DNA from 2 places in the Pseudomonas pichavaramensis genome. Region 2 is predicted to be linked to the other one. Evidence: predicted binding sites of a transcription regulator. Region 2 holds the regulator's gene; the other holds the start of a gene.
What was found. The regulator FliA, encoded in region 2, starts transcription of late flagellar genes. The targets are predictions, from matches to a motif close to CTAAAGTTTNNNNNNNNNNNGCCGNTAA.

Region 1: a site for FliA is predicted at 5,956-5,983, ahead of ACJRW5_RS05470 (methyl-accepting chemotaxis protein). Genes of this name have one in related genera too.

The regions. Positions count from the first base shown of each region.
Region 1 is NZ_JBJKFJ010000002.1:411,286-419,923, forward strand. It holds gene ACJRW5_RS05445 (TRAP transporter large permease) at 164-1,468, opposite strand; gene ACJRW5_RS05450 (TRAP transporter small permease) at 1,527-2,033, opposite strand; gene ACJRW5_RS05455 (TRAP transporter substrate-binding protein) at 2,103-3,080, opposite strand; gene ACJRW5_RS05460 (LysR family transcriptional regulator) at 3,286-4,230, opposite strand; gene ACJRW5_RS05465 (OprD family porin) at 4,501-5,724, shown strand; gene ACJRW5_RS05470 (methyl-accepting chemotaxis protein) at 6,020-7,903, shown strand; gene ACJRW5_RS05475 (5-oxoprolinase subunit PxpA) at 8,216-8,638, shown strand, end outside.
Region 2 is NZ_JBJKFJ010000002.1:223,173-231,810, forward strand. It holds gene ACJRW5_RS04590 (chemotaxis protein CheA) at 1-1,869, opposite strand, end outside; gene ACJRW5_RS04595 (protein phosphatase CheZ) at 1,883-2,671, opposite strand; gene ACJRW5_RS04600 (chemotaxis response regulator CheY) at 2,691-3,065, opposite strand; gene fliA (RNA polymerase sigma factor FliA) at 3,166-3,912, opposite strand; gene fleN (flagellar synthesis regulator FleN) at 3,909-4,739, opposite strand; gene flhF (flagellar biosynthesis GTPase FlhF) at 4,848-6,158, opposite strand; gene flhA (flagellar biosynthesis protein FlhA) at 6,170-8,299, opposite strand; gene flhB (flagellar biosynthesis protein FlhB) at 8,560-8,638, opposite strand, start outside.

The DNA.
Region 1 (8,638 bases), 190 kb from region 2:
GAAGGAAGCGACTGGCGGGTCACATATGACCGTCGAGCTTAACGAGGGAGGCCCCGCAACCGCTTGCGGCGCTGCGACATTTTCTTTCAAGACCGCACCAAGACGGTGCAAAAGAGAAAAGCCATGGCCCGCCACCGGAGAGCGAACGAGCCATGGCAAAAGGTCAGGCGCCGCGCATGGCCTCAGGTAGTGCCAGGACGATCTGCGGGAAGGTGGTGATCAGCACCGCCGCCAGCACCAGCAGCATGAAGAATGGAAAGCTGGCCCGTGCCACCGCGCCCAGATTGCGCCCGGTGAGGTTCTGGATGACGAACAGGTTGAAACCCACAGGCGGTGTGATCTGCGCCATCTCCACCACCAGAATGACGAAGATGCCGAACCACAGCAGGTCGATGCCCGCGGCCTGCACAGCCGGCAGGATCACCGCGGTGGTCAGCAGGATGATCGAGATGCCATCAAGGAAGCAGCCCAGGGTGATGAAAAACAGCGTCAACGCCAGCAGCAGCAGATAAGGAGACAGCTGCTTGGCGATGATCCAGTCGGCCAGCGCCGCTGGCAGGCCGGTGAAGCTCATCGCCGATGTCAGGTAGGCCGCACCGAGCAGGATGAAGAAGATCATGCACGAGGTGGACACCGCGCCCATCAGGCTGGCCATGAAGGTCTCCCGGGTCAGCGCGCCGGAGCACAGGGCGATCAGCAGCGCACCGACCACACCCACCGCTGCTGCCTCGGTGGCCGTGGCGATGCCGCCGTAGATCGAGCCGATCACCGCGACGATCAGGCCCAGCACCGGAATCAGCAGCTTGGCCCGGCGCAGCTTCTCCATAAATGGCAGGCGCTCGCCCTCCTCCGGCAATTTGCTGCGGTTGCACGCCGACCAGAGCATCAGGTAGCCGCTGAAGATTGCCAGCAACAACAGCCCCGGCAGAATGCCGGCGATGAACAGCCGCGAGATCGACACCTGCGCCGCCACGCCGTAGACGATCATCATGATCGACGGCGGGATCAGCAAACCGAGCGTGCCGGCACCGGCCAGCGACCCCATGGCGATGGACTCCGGATAGCCGCGCGACTTCAGCTCGGGCAGGGATATCCGGCCGATGGTCGCAGCGGTGGCGGCAGACGAGCCACTGACCGCCGCGAACATACCGCAGCCGAAGACGTTGACGTGCAGCAGGCGCCCCGGCATGCCGCGCATCCACGGCGCCAGGCCGTTGAACATGTCTTCGGAGAGACGAGTGCGATAGAGGATTTCGCCCATCCAGATAAACAGTGGCAAGGCGGTCAGCGTCCAGCTGGCGCTCGACGCCCAACTGGTAGACGCCAGAATCGAGCCGGCCGGCGCGCCGCCGAACAGCTCCATGCCGATGATGCCGACGCCCAGCAGCGACAGGGCAACCCAGACGCCGCCGCCAAGCAACACGAACAATGCCAGCAGCAGCGTGATAGTAATGATTGTGTAGTCCACGGGTTCACTCACGAATGCAGTGCGGCGATGGCCGCAATTAAGGGTCGGGCCAGCGGGCTCACTCGCTCATCGCCGTGCCGGCTTCGGCAGCTTCGAAGCGTTTGCCCTGGCAGGTCAGCACCAGACGCTCGGCCATCGCCACCACCAGGATCAGCGTGCCGAGCACCATCGGCAGCTGTGGCAACCACATCGGGATCGGCAGCAGACCGGACGACACTTCCTTGAACTCGTAGGACTCCAGCACGAACAGCGCGCAGTACCAGGCCATATAGGCAGCGATACCCAGGCCAACCAGCGAGGCAAGTACGTCGATGACACGCCGGCCACCGGCGGGCAGCAGCCGCAGCATCAGTTCCACACGGATGTGCGCACCGCGCTGCAACGCATAGGGCAAGGCGAGAAAACCGGATGCGGCCATTGCGTAAGCGGCGAACTCATCGGCGGCAGGCACCATGGTGCCCAGTTGACGGGCCACGATCTGCGCCACGACCAGCAGGCAGATCAGGACGAGAAATACACCGGACAACCATCCGGACAGGGTGTAGAGCTTGTGCAGTGGGGTCATGAACAGCGGGCTCCCTGAGCAAGCTGAAAAAGGAAACCCGCCGCCATGCAATGGCGACGGGTGACGACATCAGCGCTGGTAGGCGTCGAGGATCGACTGACCATCAGCACCGGAACGCTTGAGCCACTCCTCGGTCATGGTCTGGCCGATCTGCTCGAAGCCCTTTTCGACTGCAGACGGAGCCTGCTCGGATACCTGCATGCCGTTGTCGGCCAGCGTCTTGACCAGCTCGCCGGTCTTCTCCTGGGCAATAGCCCAGCCACGTTCCTCGGCACGCTTGGCGGCGTCCAGCACTGCGCTCTGGGTCGCTTCCGGCAGACGGGCGAAGGCACGCGCGTTGACGATGACGAAGTTCTTCGGAATGAACGCCTTGACGTCATAGTAGTAGGAGGAGAAATCCCAGGCCTGCGAATCCACGCCCGTGGTCGGCGAGGTGAGCATGCCGTTGATCATGCCGGTGCTGAAGGCCTGCGGAATTTCACCGGTCTGAATCACCGTCGGCACCGCGCCCATCAGCTCGGTCATGCGCGAGGTCGCCGGGTTGTAGGCACGGAATTTCATGCCCTTGAAGTCGTCCATGCTGTCGACCGGCGTTTTGGTAAAGATGCTCTGCGGCGACCAGGGCATGGCATACAGCAACTTGATGCCCTGTTTGGCCAGGCGCTCTTCGACTGCCGGACGGCTGGCAGCCCACAGGGCCTGGGCCTGTTCATAGTTGCGTACCAGAAACGGCACGCTGTCGATTTCGAAAATCGGATCTTCGTTGCCCAGCACCGACATCAGCACGTCACCGACCTGCACCTGGCCAGTCTGCACGGCACGTTTGACCTCGGGGCGCTTGAACAGCACCGAGTTGGCATGCACGCGAATCTGCAGCTCGCCGTTACTGGCCTTCTCCACATCCTGGGCGAACTCCTTGGCCACAGTGGTAATGAAGTTGCCATCGGGATTTTCGGCGGTCATGTTCCAGCGTTCGGCGGCCTGAGCGCTGAAGCCCAGCGCGCAAGCCAGAGCGGTAACAGCGAAACGTGATGCAATGCTCTTCATGGTGCTCTCCTGTTAGTTGTTCTTTGTGCGCCGCAACACGCGGCTGGAAGACGATTTCGAGTCTCAGTGCATCGCCCTACCCTGTCCAACTAGAAAAACCGGAGGCGCATGATCGAAATTCGTTATGGGATGAAAAGGGGCATTTCTGTCGCAAACGCACCAGCAGCGGGCAGCCGAGATCGGGCCCGCAGGCGAAGAAAAATATTCAGGCGCTCTGTTGTTCCGCTACAGGTGCGACACGTGCCATGCAGGCCTCGCCCATTTCCTCGGCATAGACGTCCAGCGCTTCACAGGCCAGGGCGATGATGTCCTCACTGAGCTCCAGGCCCACACCTGTGCGCCAGGTAGCAACCACTGGCAGGGCGGGCGGTTCCGGGACATCGTCGAGAATGGTCAGCACGCCTTGCTTGAGTTCGTCATGCACCAGTGCCGGGGGCAATGCGCCAACGCCGAAACCATCGCGAATCAGGCGAGTCATGGCGGCGATGGAATTGACGCAGTTGATACGCGGTGCGCTGACGCTGCCGGCATGCAACAGATTGAGAATGTCCTGATGCGGTCGCGAGTTCTTCGAGAAGGTGATGATGCGCTCGCGCGCCAACTCCTCGACCGAGGCATAGCTGCGGTGGTACAGCGAACCCGTCGGCACGATCCAGCGTACCGGGAATGCGGCCAGTTCCAGGTTACGCACGCTGTCGCCGTTGACCATGTCGGTCTGGAACACGATATCCAGATAGCCCTTGAGCAACTGCTCGTTGAGATTGCGCGCAGTGTCGGCGGTCAGTTCGATCTCCACCGCCGGGTAGCGCTCCATCACCCGTGTTACGAACGGACTCAGCCAGGTGTGAATGACGGTATCCATCGCACCGACACGGATGCGCCCCTGAATGCTGCCGGTGTCACTGATCGACTGCTTCAGCGCCTGCATCGTGTCGATCATGCGCTCGGCATATTCGAGCACCTTCTGCCCCTCGGGCGTCAGTGAAACCCCTTTGGAGTCGCGTAGAAAAAGACGCGTGCCGAGCTCGTCCTCGAGTGCAGCGATACGACTGGAAATGGACGCCTGGGTGCTGAACAGCTTCTCGGCGGTCAGGCGGAAACTCTTCAGTCGCGCCACCCAAACGAAGGTTTCGAGAAATCTCAGGTTCATGCCACAGCGCCTCTTCGCAATAACGTCATCAGGGGCCGATCGTCAGCGCCCATGCCGCCTTGGGCGTAGCAGGTTGTATGCCAGAGGTTTTTCGCCGGGCGGATGAATTTTCCTATCGCCGGCCCCTGTTTTTTCTCGTTGGACGCAGCCGAACAACGCTTTGAAGAATGGCGCCGCGCTCTGCGCAGACCACAACAACATCATTCAAAACGCGCTCTGCCAAGCAGCCGCTCCCGCCGCTGCGCGCTCCCAACAGGAGACACTGCAACCATGAAACCCCATTACCCACTGGCATCCGCCCTGCTGCTCGGCAGCGGCCTGCCAACCCTGGCGCACGCCGACTTCATCGAAGACAGCAAGGCCAGCGTCGAGATGCGCAATTTCTACTTCAACCGTGACTTTCGTCAGAGCGGCGCCCGCGACAAGGCAGAAGAATGGGCGCAGGGTTTTCTGCTGCGCATGGAATCTGGCTATACCGAGGGCACTGTCGGTTTTGGCGTCGACGCATTGGGGATGCTCGGCCTGAAACTCGACTCCGGTGACGGCACCGCCGGTAGTGGTCTGCTGCCGGCCGATGGCTCCGGCGGCTCGCAGGACGAATATTCCAAGCTCGCCCTGACCGCCAAGGTGAAGGTCTCCAACAGCACCCTGAAAGTCGGCGCGCTGCAGTTCCGCAGCCCGATCGTTTCCGCCAACGATTCGCGCCTGCTGCCGCAGACCTTCCAGGGCGCACTGCTGAATGTCCAGGAGATCGACAACCTGACCCTGCAAGGCGGCAAGATCAACCGCATCAAGGCCAACAGCTCCAGCGATTACACCGAGATGACTGGCAACCGCATCGGCGGCAGCAGCGACTCCTTCGTGTTCGGCGGCGGCGAATACAAGATCACCCCGCAGCTCACCGCCGGCCTGCATTACGGCACACTCGAGGATATCTATCAGCAGTACTACGGCACGCTGGTGCATGTGCTGCCGCTGGGTGACGGGCAGTCTTTCAAGACCGACCTGCGTTACTCGCAAAGCCGTGAGGACGGCAACTTCCGCGACCTCGACAACAAGGCTTTCGGCGCCATGTTCACCTACAGCCTGGGCGGGCACGCCTTCGGCGCCGGCTACCAGCGCATGAGCGGTGACGATCCGTTCCCGTACATCGCCAGCAGCGATCCGTTCCTGGTCAACTTCGTACAGATCAACGACTTCGCCAACGTCGAGGAACGTTCCTGGCAGGTGCGCTACGACTACAACTTCGCCAGCATCGGTATTCCCGGCCTGACCTTCATGACCCGCTACATCTCCGGCGACAACGTCGAAGTCGCCGGGCGCAGCGCCGAAGGCAAAGAGTGGGAACGCAACATGGATATCGCCTACGTGGTGCAGAACGGCCCGCTGAAGAACCTTGGCCTGAAATGGCGTAACGCGACCGTGCGCTCCAACTTCGGCAATGATCTCGACGAGAATCGCCTGATTCTCAGCTACACCCTGCCGCTCTGGTAAGTCGCGACCAGATAACGGGGCTCCTGGGCCCAATGCCGGTCAGTTAAGCCTCAATGCAGCGAACCTTGTAGGAGCGGCGCCCCGCCGCGAACCGCGTACGACGCAGACTCGAAGCGCTTCGCCCCGGGGCGGGGCTCCTACGCAAAGCGGTTTGGCGAGCCTTATCTGATCAGCATTACCCCTGGACCCCCGTTTTCGTTTCTCGGACGACAGGAAGGCCATAGACTTTCAATCAAGTTGTATGACAACTTGCCGATTCCTGAGAATCATCCTGAAGAAGATGGCGAGGCGTTACGTGACTTTCAAACTGTCTTGGCAACAAAAATTCCGCGCGCTTATCGCGCTCACCCTGATCAGCCTGAGCCTGATGGCAGCCGCTTCGCTATGGGCCAGCCACCGCCTCAGCGACGCTCTGCAAGCCAGGGAGCAGGCCGCTGCCTACGCAAGCGCCAGCACCGAGCTGATGAACCACTGGTGGCAGCAGAACGCACTGCGCCAGCAACTCACACCCGAGCAGCAGGCGGCGTTCACCGCTGGCCTGGAAGATTTACGAGACCTTGTCAGACAACTGCTGACTCAAGCCCAGTCCCTGGAAGACGCAGCCACGCTGCAAGATGCCCAACAGATCGAAGCCGTGCTACTGGATGAGCTTGCTCAGCAGAGTCAGTGGCTGAACCTCAATCAGGCACTCGGGCTCACGCCGTTCGATGGTCAGCGCAAGGCCCTGAGTGAAAAAGGCAAGGCGCTGGAGGCCATCAGCTTCGATCTGATCAAGCCCTTCATCAGCGGCGCGCTGAGCAGCCAGCGCGATTACCTGTCGACCTTCGACCCGGCCTTTGCCCAGATCGCAATGACCGCGATTGGCAAGCTGCAGGAACAGATCGCCGACCTCGACTGGCAGGACACACCGATTGGCAAGAACGTGCAGGGCTACGCCCAGGCCTTTGCCGATGCGCATGCCAACATCGAACAGATCAATGCAACCAACCAGCGCCTGCGCCAGCTTGGTGAACAGTTGCAGGCGCGCATCGCTGAGCAAGCGCAAGCGCTGCAGGACGGGCTGTTGCTGCGTCGTTCGCAGGAGGCCGAACAGGCGCGTCTGTCGGCATTGTGGATGATGGGGCTGAGCTTTCTCGCTGTCGCCGCCCTGCTCTGCTTCACCCTGCTGCAGGCTTCGCGCACCCTGGTGAGTCGCCTGCGTAACGTCATCCAGTTGCTCAGCCAGGTCGCGTCCGGCGACCTCACCGGCAAGCTCACGGTCGGCAGCAACCCGCACGACGAGTTCAATCAGTTGGCCGACGCCGCCAACCGCATGATTCAGGGCATTGGCGGCATCGTCGCGCAGGTGGTGCGCGCCAATGGCGAGCTGAGTCGTCTGCATCATCACCTGGGCGATGCCATGCGCCAGCTGGGTGACAACAGCAGCCAGGTGGAGATGCAGACCGAGCAGGCCGCCTCGGCCTCGCACCAGATCAGCGCCACCCTCAACGACATGGCGCAGCGCACGGCAGAAGTCGGCAGCGCCACCACCAGCGCCTACGACGCCGCACGCAATGGCGGTGAAGTGATTGCCGCCAGCGTCAACAGCATGAGCCGCCTAGCGCAACTGATTCAGGATACTCACAGCCAGGTCGATGCACTGGGTCAGAGCAGTGCCCGGGTCAACGGCATCGTCGATGTGATCAACAGCCTGGCCGACCAAACCAACCTGCTCGCCCTCAATGCGGCCATCGAGGCGGCGCGGGCTGGGGATGCCGGGCGCGGCTTCTCGGTGGTGGCCGATGAAGTGCGTTCACTGGCACAGAAGACCGTCGCTGCGACCACCGACATCAGCGCCATCGTCGGTGAGTTCCAGCAGCAAACCCGGCACATGCATGAGCTGATGAGCAACGGCCTGTCCCTCGCTGCCGACAGCGAACGGCATGCGGCTCAGGTGGCCGACGCCATCACCTCGATCACCTCGGCGATGGAGCGTCTGACCGGTGAGATGAATCAGGTGGTGGTCGCCATCGAGGAAGTCTCCACCACCACCGAGGACATTGCCGACAAGATGGAAACCATCAATGTGCACACTGGGCAGAGCAAGGACCTGCGCCATACCCTGGGCGGTCACACCGAAGGGTTGTCATCCCAGGTCGATGCGCTGGGTCGCAGTGCCAGCCAGTTCCGCCTGGCGTGACCTGTACAGGCGCCAGCTCGGCATGAGACTGGCGCCTGCCCTGAAGCTACCGCCCTTCGAGGTAGTCGAGAATGATTTGTGCGCAAGGAGCGTTCACCCGACTCACTGTCGAGCCGGGCGAGGCACAATGTCCAACGGGAAAAACCGGCGGCTGGCGATCGAAAAATCCAATCTCTGCCACCATCAGCTTTTCCTATCTCCTGCGGATGTTTTTATTAGTTGGACGCCATCTGACGCCGCCGGAAAAATGAAACCATCTGCCAGAACAGCTCAACGCTGTCGGAACCGACAAGCCACGATTAGGATGCTCCCTTGAACAGCCTGCTTCTGAACTGCGACATCGGCGAAAGCTTCGGCGCCTGGACCATGGGCCTGGACGCCGAGGTCATGCCCTATATCGACTGCGCCAACATCGCCTGCGGCTTCCACGCCTCCGACCCCAGCGTGATGCGCAAGACCGTGGCGCTGGCCGTGGCGCATGACGTGCGCATCGGGGCGCACACCGCCTATCAGGACCTGGTCGGCTTCGGCCGCCGCTCGATGGACTGCACAGCGCAAGAGGTCGAAGACCTGATGCTTTATCAGATCGGTGCGCTGGAGGGCATTTGCCGCAGTCAGGGCAGCCGCGTCAGTTACGTCAAACCGCATGGCGCGCTGTACCAGGACATGATGCGTAAACCCGCGACCCTGCGCGCGGTGATGAGCGCCGTGGCCAAGTACGATCGCCAGTTGCCA
Region 2 (8,638 bases):
GAAGATCTCGTTGACGTTGACCAGCGGGAAGGCGAAGGCCTGATTCTCCAGCATGACCATCAGCGTCGGCATGATCGCCAGGGTCAGTGGCACCTTGATGATGATCTTCGAGCCCTGGCCCTTCTGTGAGAACACGTTGACCGTGCCATTGAGCTGAGTGATCTTGGTTTTGACCACGTCCATGCCCACGCCACGGCCAGACACGTCGGAAATCTCGGTCTTGGTCGAGAAGCCCGGCGCGAAGATCAGGTTGTAGCATTCGAACTCGTTCAGGCGATCCGCCGCGTCCTTGTCCAGCAGACCTTTTTCCACGGCCTTGGCACGCAGCACGTCGGCATCCATGCCCTTGCCGTCGTCGGTGATCGACAGCAGGATGTGATCACCCTCCTGCTCGGCAGAAAGCACCACGCGGCCTGCACGGGCCTTGCCGGCCTTCTCGCGCTCGTCAGGGGTTTCCACGCCATGGTCGACGGCGTTGCGCACCAAGTGCACCAGCGGATCGGCCAGGGCCTCGACCAGGTTCTTGTCGAGGTCAGTTTCTTCCCCGACCAGCTCGAGGTTGATTTCCTTCTTCAGGTTACGCGCCAGATCGCGCACCAGGCGTGGGAAGCGGCCGAAAACCTTCTTGATCGGCTGCATGCGGGTCTTCATCACCGAAGTCTGCAGATCCGCCGTGACCACGTCGAGGTTCGAGACCGCCTTGGACATCGCCTCATCGCCGCTATTGAGGCCCAGGCGCACCAGACGGTTACGCACCAGCACCAGCTCGCCGACCATGTTCATGATCTCGTCGAGGCGTGCGGTATCGACCCGTACGGTGGTCTCCGCTTCGCTCGCCGCCGGTGCCTTGTCAGCAGCAGGTGCCGGCGCGGCAGCGGCCCGGCCCGCAACGGGCTCAGCTTTGGCGGGAGCCGCAGGTGCTGAGGCTTTGGCTGCAGCAGCGGGGGCGGCTGGTTTTACTGCCGGAGCAGGCGCAGCAGACGGTGCCGGCTCGCTCGGCGGTACGAACTTGCCCTTGCCATGCAACTGGTCGAGCAGCGATTCGAACTCATCGTCGGTGATATCGTCACTGGCAGGTGCTGCAGCGGGTGCGGCGACTGCTGCCGGTGCCTCTGCGGCGCCGGAAAATTGGCCCTTGCCGTGCAACTGATCGAGCAGCGCTTCGAACTCGTCATCGGTGATGTCGTCACTGGCAGGTGCTGCAGCGGGCGCAGCAACACTCGCCGGGCTCGCCGACACCTCGACCGTGCCGCTGAATTGACCTTTGCCATGCAGCTGATCGAGCAGGGACTCGAACTCGTCATCGGTGATGTCGTCACTGGAGGTCGCCACTTCTGCGGCCGGCGCATCACCCAGTGCGTCGAGCAATTGCTCGAATTCATCATCAGTGATGTCACCCGAGAGCGTTGGCGCGACCACGGGCTCTGGCTCAGGCTCGGCCTGCTGCGCAGGCGCAGCAGCCGGAGCGGCCTCTGCCCCAGCAGGCTCAGCCAGGCGCGCCAGTGCGGCCAGCAACTCAGGGGAAGCAGGCGTAGGTTCGCGGCGCTCACGCACCTCACCGAACATGCCATTGACTGCATCAAGAGCCTCGAGCACCACATCCATCAGTTCCGAGTCGACGCGACGCTCACCCTTGCGCAGGATGTCGAACACGTTTTCGGCGATATGGCAGCACTCCACCAGCTCATTGAGCTGGAGGAAGCCCGCTCCGCCCTTGACGGTATGGAAACCGCGAAAGATGGCGTTGAGCAGGTTCATGTCGTCCGGTCGGCTTTCCAGCTCGACTAATTGTTCGGACAACTGTTCGAGAATCTCGCCGGCCTCTACCAGGAAGTCCTGGAGGATCTCTTCATCGGCGCCGAAGCTCATATGTGTGTGCTCCTTAGAACCCTAGACTGGACAGCAGGTCGTCGACATCGTCCTGACTGGAGGCAACGTCATCACGCTTATCGGCATGAATCTGCGGACCTTCACCCCGCGATGGCTCTTTTGATTTTTCCTGTTCGGCACGCAGCACTTCATGGTCATGCTGAATACCGGCAAAACGATCGACCTGACTGGCCATGAGCATCAGTTTCACCAGATTGCTCTCGACCTCGGTCACCAACTGGGTGACACGCTTGATCACCTGCCCGGTAAGGTCCTGGTAGTCCTGCGCCAGCAGAATATCGTTGAGGTGATTGGACAACTTGGCGCCGTCACGCTCGCTGCGAGCCAGAAACAGCTCGACACGCTTGGCCAGTTCGCGAAACCCGTCAGCCCCAATCTCGCGACGCATGAAGCGACCCCATTCCGCCCCCAGGCTTTGCGCCTCATCGCTCAGGTCATTGACCAACGGAGCGCTCTGCTCCACCAGATCCATGGTGCGGTTGGCAGCCCTTTCGGTCTGGGTAACGACGTAGTTCAAGCGTTCGGTCGCATCGGCAATCTGCGAAAGCTCCTGCGCATGCGGCATGCGCGGATCGATCTGGAAATTGACAATGGCGTTGTGCAGTTCACGGGTCAGCTTGCCAACCTCGTGATAGAGCCCGTGGTCACGGACCTTGTTGAGCTCGTTGATCAGTTGCACCGCGGCGCCGAAATTGCCTTGTTCGAGGCTATCGACCAAATCGCGGGCGTTGTTCTTCAGGGTCGACTCGAGGTCACCCATCGTGGAGTCATCATGTTCCATAGCACCCTCGCGGCCGACATCAGCCGTTGACCCGCTCGAAGATCTTCTCGATCTTTTCCTTCAGCACCTGGGCGGTGAAGGGTTTGACCACGTAGCCATTCACGCCGGCCTGGGCCGCCTCGATGATCTGATCGCGCTTGGCTTCAGCAGTCACCATCAGCACTGGCAGATGCTTGAGGCGCTCGTCAGCGCGCACGGCACGCAGCAGGTCGATGCCGGTCATACCGGGCATGTTCCAGTCGGTCACCAGAAAGTCGAAGCTGCCACTTTGCAACATCGGCAGCGCCGAAGTGCCGTCATCGGCTTCTGCGGTGTTGGTGAAACCCAAATCCCGCAAGAGGTTCTTGATGATCCGTCGCATCGTCGAAAAATCATCAACGATGAGGATTTTCATGTTCTTGTCCAAGTCGACCTCCGTACAGTCCCAAACGTATTGCGCTCGCAACTACGTCCTTTAATCGTGAAACCGCTTGCGCCTGCGAGTAAGCCGCCCTTCAGCCGGCGCGCCATTCGCTCAGTCGTGAGCGCAGGCGTGCCGCGCACTGACTGTGCAATTGACTCACGCGCGACTCGCTAACCCCCAGCACTTCACCGATTTCTTTCAAGTTCAGTTCTTCATCGTAATACAGCGCCAGCACAAGACGTTCACGCTCCGGTAAGCCGGCGATGGCATCGGCCAAAGCCGCCTGGAAGCGTTCGTCTTCGAGGTCCCGCGAAGGTTCGAGATGGGTGTGCCCGGCGTCTTCATGCAACCCTCCGTGCTCGCCGTCCTGCAGAAGGTCGTCGAAGCTGAACAGGCGGCTGCCCAAAGTGTCGCCAAGAATGCCGTAGTAATCCTCCAGACTCAATTGGAGTTCGGCCGCAACCTCGTGATCTTTAGCGTCACGCCCGGTACGGGCCTCCACGACACGAATCGCATCGCTGACCATGCGACTGTTGCGGTGCACCGAACGCGGCGCCCAGTCGCCCTTGCGCACCTCATCGAGCATGGCCCCGCGGATACGAATTCCGGCGAAGGTTTCGAAGCTGGCTCCTTTGCTGGAGTCGTATTTACGTGAAGCTTCGAGCAAACCGATCATGCCCGCCTGGATCAGATCATCGACCTGCACGCTGGCCGGCAAACGTGCCAGCAGGTGGTAGGCGATACGCTTGACCAAGGGGGCATAACGCTCGATCAACTGGTGCTGGGAATCCTGCGCCTGCGCCTTGTTGTACATACGAAGTCCAGAAGCTGCTGTCATACGGCGCTGTCAGCCGTCGGTTGCTGCACCAGACGCTCGACAAAAAACTCCAGATGGCCACGGGGGTTGGCCGGCAGCGGCCAGGTGTCAACCTTCTGGGCAATCGCCTTGAACGCCAGAGCGCACTTGGATCGTGGGAACGCTTCATAAACGGCACGCTGCTTCTGTACGGCCTTGCGCACGCACTCGTCGTAGGGCACGGCACCGACATACTGCAGGGCGACGTCAAGAAAACGATCCGTCACCTTGGTCAGCTTAGCAAAGAGATTGCGACCTTCCTGCGGGCTGTGGGCCATATTGGCCAGCACACGGAAACGGCTGATGCCATGGTCGCGATTGAGCAGTTTGATCAGCGCATAGGCGTCGGTGATGGAGGTCGGTTCATCGCACACCACCACGAGAACTTCCTGCGCAGCACGAACGAAGCTGACCACCGCATCACCGATACCGGCTGCGGTATCGATCACCAGCACGTCAAGATTCTCGCTGATATCGCTGAATGCCTGGATCAGCCCGGCGTGCTGCATCGGCGTGAGGCTGACCATGCTCTGCGTGCCAGACGCTGCCGGCACGATGCGAATACCACCCGGGCCCTGCAGCAATACGTCGCGCAGGTCACATTCGCCAGCAATCACATCGGCCAGCGTACGCTTGGGCGTAAGGCCCAACAGTACATCGACGTTAGCCAGGCCTAGGTCGGCGTCCATCAGCATGACTCGGCGGCCGAGGTCAGCCAGGGCCATGGACAGATTCACCGACACATTGGTCTTGCCGACGCCACCCTTGCCGCCGGTCACCGCGATCACCTGTACGGGATGCATACCCATGTTCTTTCTACACCTTGTCTAACTTCGACTTGGCCATCCCAGATCGATTACCTGTGGAGGCCGTTCACTTCTGCGTCATGACGCGGGAGGGTGCAACAATACCGTCCGTTATCCGGCGCGCTGCGCCGGCTGCTGATAGAGCCCGGCGAACAGCTGCGCCATGGCATCTTCACTCGGCTGCTCCGCAGACTGCAGTCCTACTGCACGACTGACCAGTTGGTGACTACGCGGCACCTGCAGGTCATCCGGAATTCGCGGTCCATCAGTGACATAGGCTACCGGCAGTTGCTGGCCTATAGCCAGACCCAATACCTCACCCAGGCTGGCAGCCTCGTCAAGCTTTGTCAGTATGCAGCCTGCAAGGCCGCAACGCTTGTAACTATGGTAGGCCGCCTTGAGCACTTGGCTCTGACTCGTTGCCGCCAATACCAGATAATTCTTTGCCTTGATCCGCGCCGAAGCCAGACTTTCCAGCTGCAAACGCAAAGCCGGATCGTTGCCCGGCAGGCCGGCGGTGTCGACCAGCACCACGCGCTTCTTGGCCAGGGGGGTCAGAGCCTGTAACAGGGACTGCCCTGGATCGACCTGAGTCACCGATACGCCAAGGATACGCCCAAGCGTCTTGAGTTGCTCTTGCGCGCCAATACGATAGCTATCCATACTGACCAGAGCGACCTGTTGCGCGCCGTACTTAAGTACGTAGCGCGCAGCCAGCTTGGCCAGCGTGGTGGTTTTGCCCATACCGGCGGGGCCGACCAGAGCGATTACCCCGCCCTCTTCCAGCGGCTCTACCTTGGGCGTTCTGATGGCGTGAGCCAGATGCGCCAGGATCATCCGCCAGGCCTGACGCGGCTCGGCGATCCCAGACACCTTGTTCAGCAGCGCTTGCGACAGCTCGGCCGACAGGCCCATGCGCTGCAGGCGACGCCAGAGGTTGGCCTGCTGCGGACGACGATTCTGCATCTGCCCCCAAGCAATCGAGCCCAGCTGAACCTCGATCAGCTCACGCAGGCCGTGCAGTTCGAAGCGCATGGCATCCAGCGCGCGCGGGTCAACCGCTGGCGCCGCAGCCGCGACGGCCTCGACAGGACGCTGAGGTTTGACCGGAGTAGCCGGCAGTTCGGGGGCCAGCAGCGACTCGTTGGCGAACAACTGGCGATCCTTGCCAGCGTCCTGCTCGGCACGGGTGGTCAGCTCGGCCTGGGCACTGGCGATGCGTGCCTGGGTCTTGCGCAGCTCGGCTTCCAGCGCCGGGTTCGGCCGTACCGGTGCCGGCGCCTGGTAATCCAGCGCAGCCGTCAGCTCGACGCCACCAGCGACTCGGCGATTGCCGATGATCGAGGCATCGGCGCCCAATTCGTCACGCACCAGTTTCATGGCGGTCCGCATATCGGCGGCGAAGAAGCGTTTGACCTGCATGACCCTTTACCTCAGTTCTGGCCGACCGTAGCGACTATGGTGACCTGCTTGTTGTCCGGAATTTCCTGGTACGCCAGCACATGCATGCTGGGTACCGCCAGCCGCGCGAAGCGCGACAGCATCGCCCGGATCGGACCGGCTACCAGCAGAATCACCGGTTTGCCGAGCATTTCCTGGCGCTGCGCCGCTTCCACCAGGGAACGCTGCAGCTTTTCAGCCATGCCAGGCTCAAGGAGGATGCCATCCTCACTGCCCTGACCGGCCTTCTGCAGACTGTTGAGCAATATCTGTTCCAACCTTGGCTCCAGAGTGATCACAGGCAGCTCCGGCTCTAGTCCCACAATGCTTTGCACGATTGCACGTGCCAGCGAAACGCGGACAGCGGCAACCATAGCGGCGGGATCTTGACTCTTGGGCGCGACGTTGGCGATCGCCTCGGCGATGGTGCGGATGTCGCGCACCGGTACCTGCTCCTGCAGCAGCGCCTGCAACACCTTGAGCAGGGTCGACAGCGACACCAGCCCCGGCACCAGCTCTTCGGCCAGCTTCGGCGAGCTCTTGGCCAACAGCTGCATCAGTTGCTGCACCTCCTCGTGGCCGAGCAGCTCGTGGGCATGCTTGTGCAGGATCTGATTGAGATGAGTGGCAACCACGGTACTGGCATCGACCACGGTGTAACCCAGCGACTGCGCCTGATCGCGCTGCGTCGGGTCGATCCACACCGCTTCCAGACCAAACGCCGGATCCTTGGCGGCAATGCCGTTGAGCGGGCCGAACACCTGGCCGGGGTTGATCGCCAACTCACGGTCGGGATAGACCTCGGCCTCAGCCACGCTGACGCCCATCAGTGTCAGGCGATAAGCGTTGGGCGCCAGGTCGAGGTTGTCGCGAATATGCACGGAGGGCATGAGAAAGCCCATTTCCTGCGACAGCTTCTTGCGCACGCCCTTGATGCGCGCCAGCAGCTGACCACCCTGGTTGCGGTCGACCAGCGGAATCAGGCGATAGCCCACCTCCAGGCCGACCATGTCCACAGGGGTAACGTCATCCCAGCCCAGCTCCTTGACCTCTTGCGCCTTCTGCGCTGGCAGCAGCTCCTGCTGACGCTGGACCTCCTTGACCTCCTCTTCCTTGATCTTGCGCTGACGGTGGGCGATCCAGTAGGCGCCAGCGGCGGCAATCAGGCCCAGGCCGATGAAGGAAAAGTGCGGCATGCCCGGCACCAGGCCCATGGCGATCATGATCGCCGCGGCCACGGCCAGCGCACGCGGCGAGGCGAACATCTGCCGGTTGACCTGCGCACCCATGTCTTCGGAGGTGGACACGCGGGTCACCATCACCGCCGCCGCCGTGGACAGCAGCAGCGAAGGAATCTGTGCGACGAGGCCGTCACCGATGGTCAGCAGGGTGTAGACCTTGCCGGCATCGGAGAAGGCCAGGCTGTGCTGCAGCACGCCGATAGCGATACCACCGATGAGGTTGATGAACAGAATCAGCAGACCGGCGATGGCATCGCCACGGACGAACTTGCTGGCACCGTCCATGGAGCCGTAGAAGTCGGCCTCCTGGGCCACTTCGCTACGGCGCTTCTTGGCCTCGACCTGGTCGATGAGGCCGGCGTTGAGGTCGGCGTCGATGGCCATCTGCTTGCCGGGCATGGCATCCAGGGTGAAACGTGCGCTCACTTCAGAGATGCGCCCGGCACCCTTGGTGACCACCACGAAGTTGATGATCATGAGGATGGCGAACACCACGATACCGACCACGTAGTTGCCGCCGATCACCACCTCGCCGAAGGCCTGGATCACCTGGCCCGCCGCGCCATGCCCCTCGTGACCGTTGAGCAGCACGACACGCGTAGAGGCGACGTTCAACGCCAGACGCAGCAACGTCGCCGCCAGCAGGATGGTGGGGAACACGGCGAAATCCAGCGGCCGCAGCGCGTAGATGCTGACCAGCAACACGACGATCGACAGCGCGATGCTGAAGGTGAACAGCACGTCGAGCAAAAATGCCGGAATCGGCAACATGACCATGCCAAGCATGACCAGCAGCAGCAGCGGAATGCCCAGGTTGCCATGACGCAAGCCTGCCAGGTTGCTGCGCACCTCACCGATTAACTGTGCTCGATCTACTGCCACGTGCCCTACCCCAACCATTCAATCTTTTGACGCGAGACTGCGTCCTAGAGGGGTAATGGCAAGAAGCGTTCCAGAAAAGCAGCGGCAAGCAAAAGCACGGTCCCAGGGCGAAATTTCTGATGCCGCGCCGAACACACTCGCCGCGGGGCGCGGCTCCTACGCAAGCGTCGCCCCGGCTAAACACACGACGCAGTTACGTAGCCCGGATTGCATCCGGGCTACCCAAGCGCCCTTCTCGTCCAACCTGCAGTGGCTATGCTCTATTCGTCGCGACGAAGATCCGGCGGAATCGGCAGATCCGGCAACGGCCCTGGGCGCTTGCCCTTGCCGGCGCGGTAC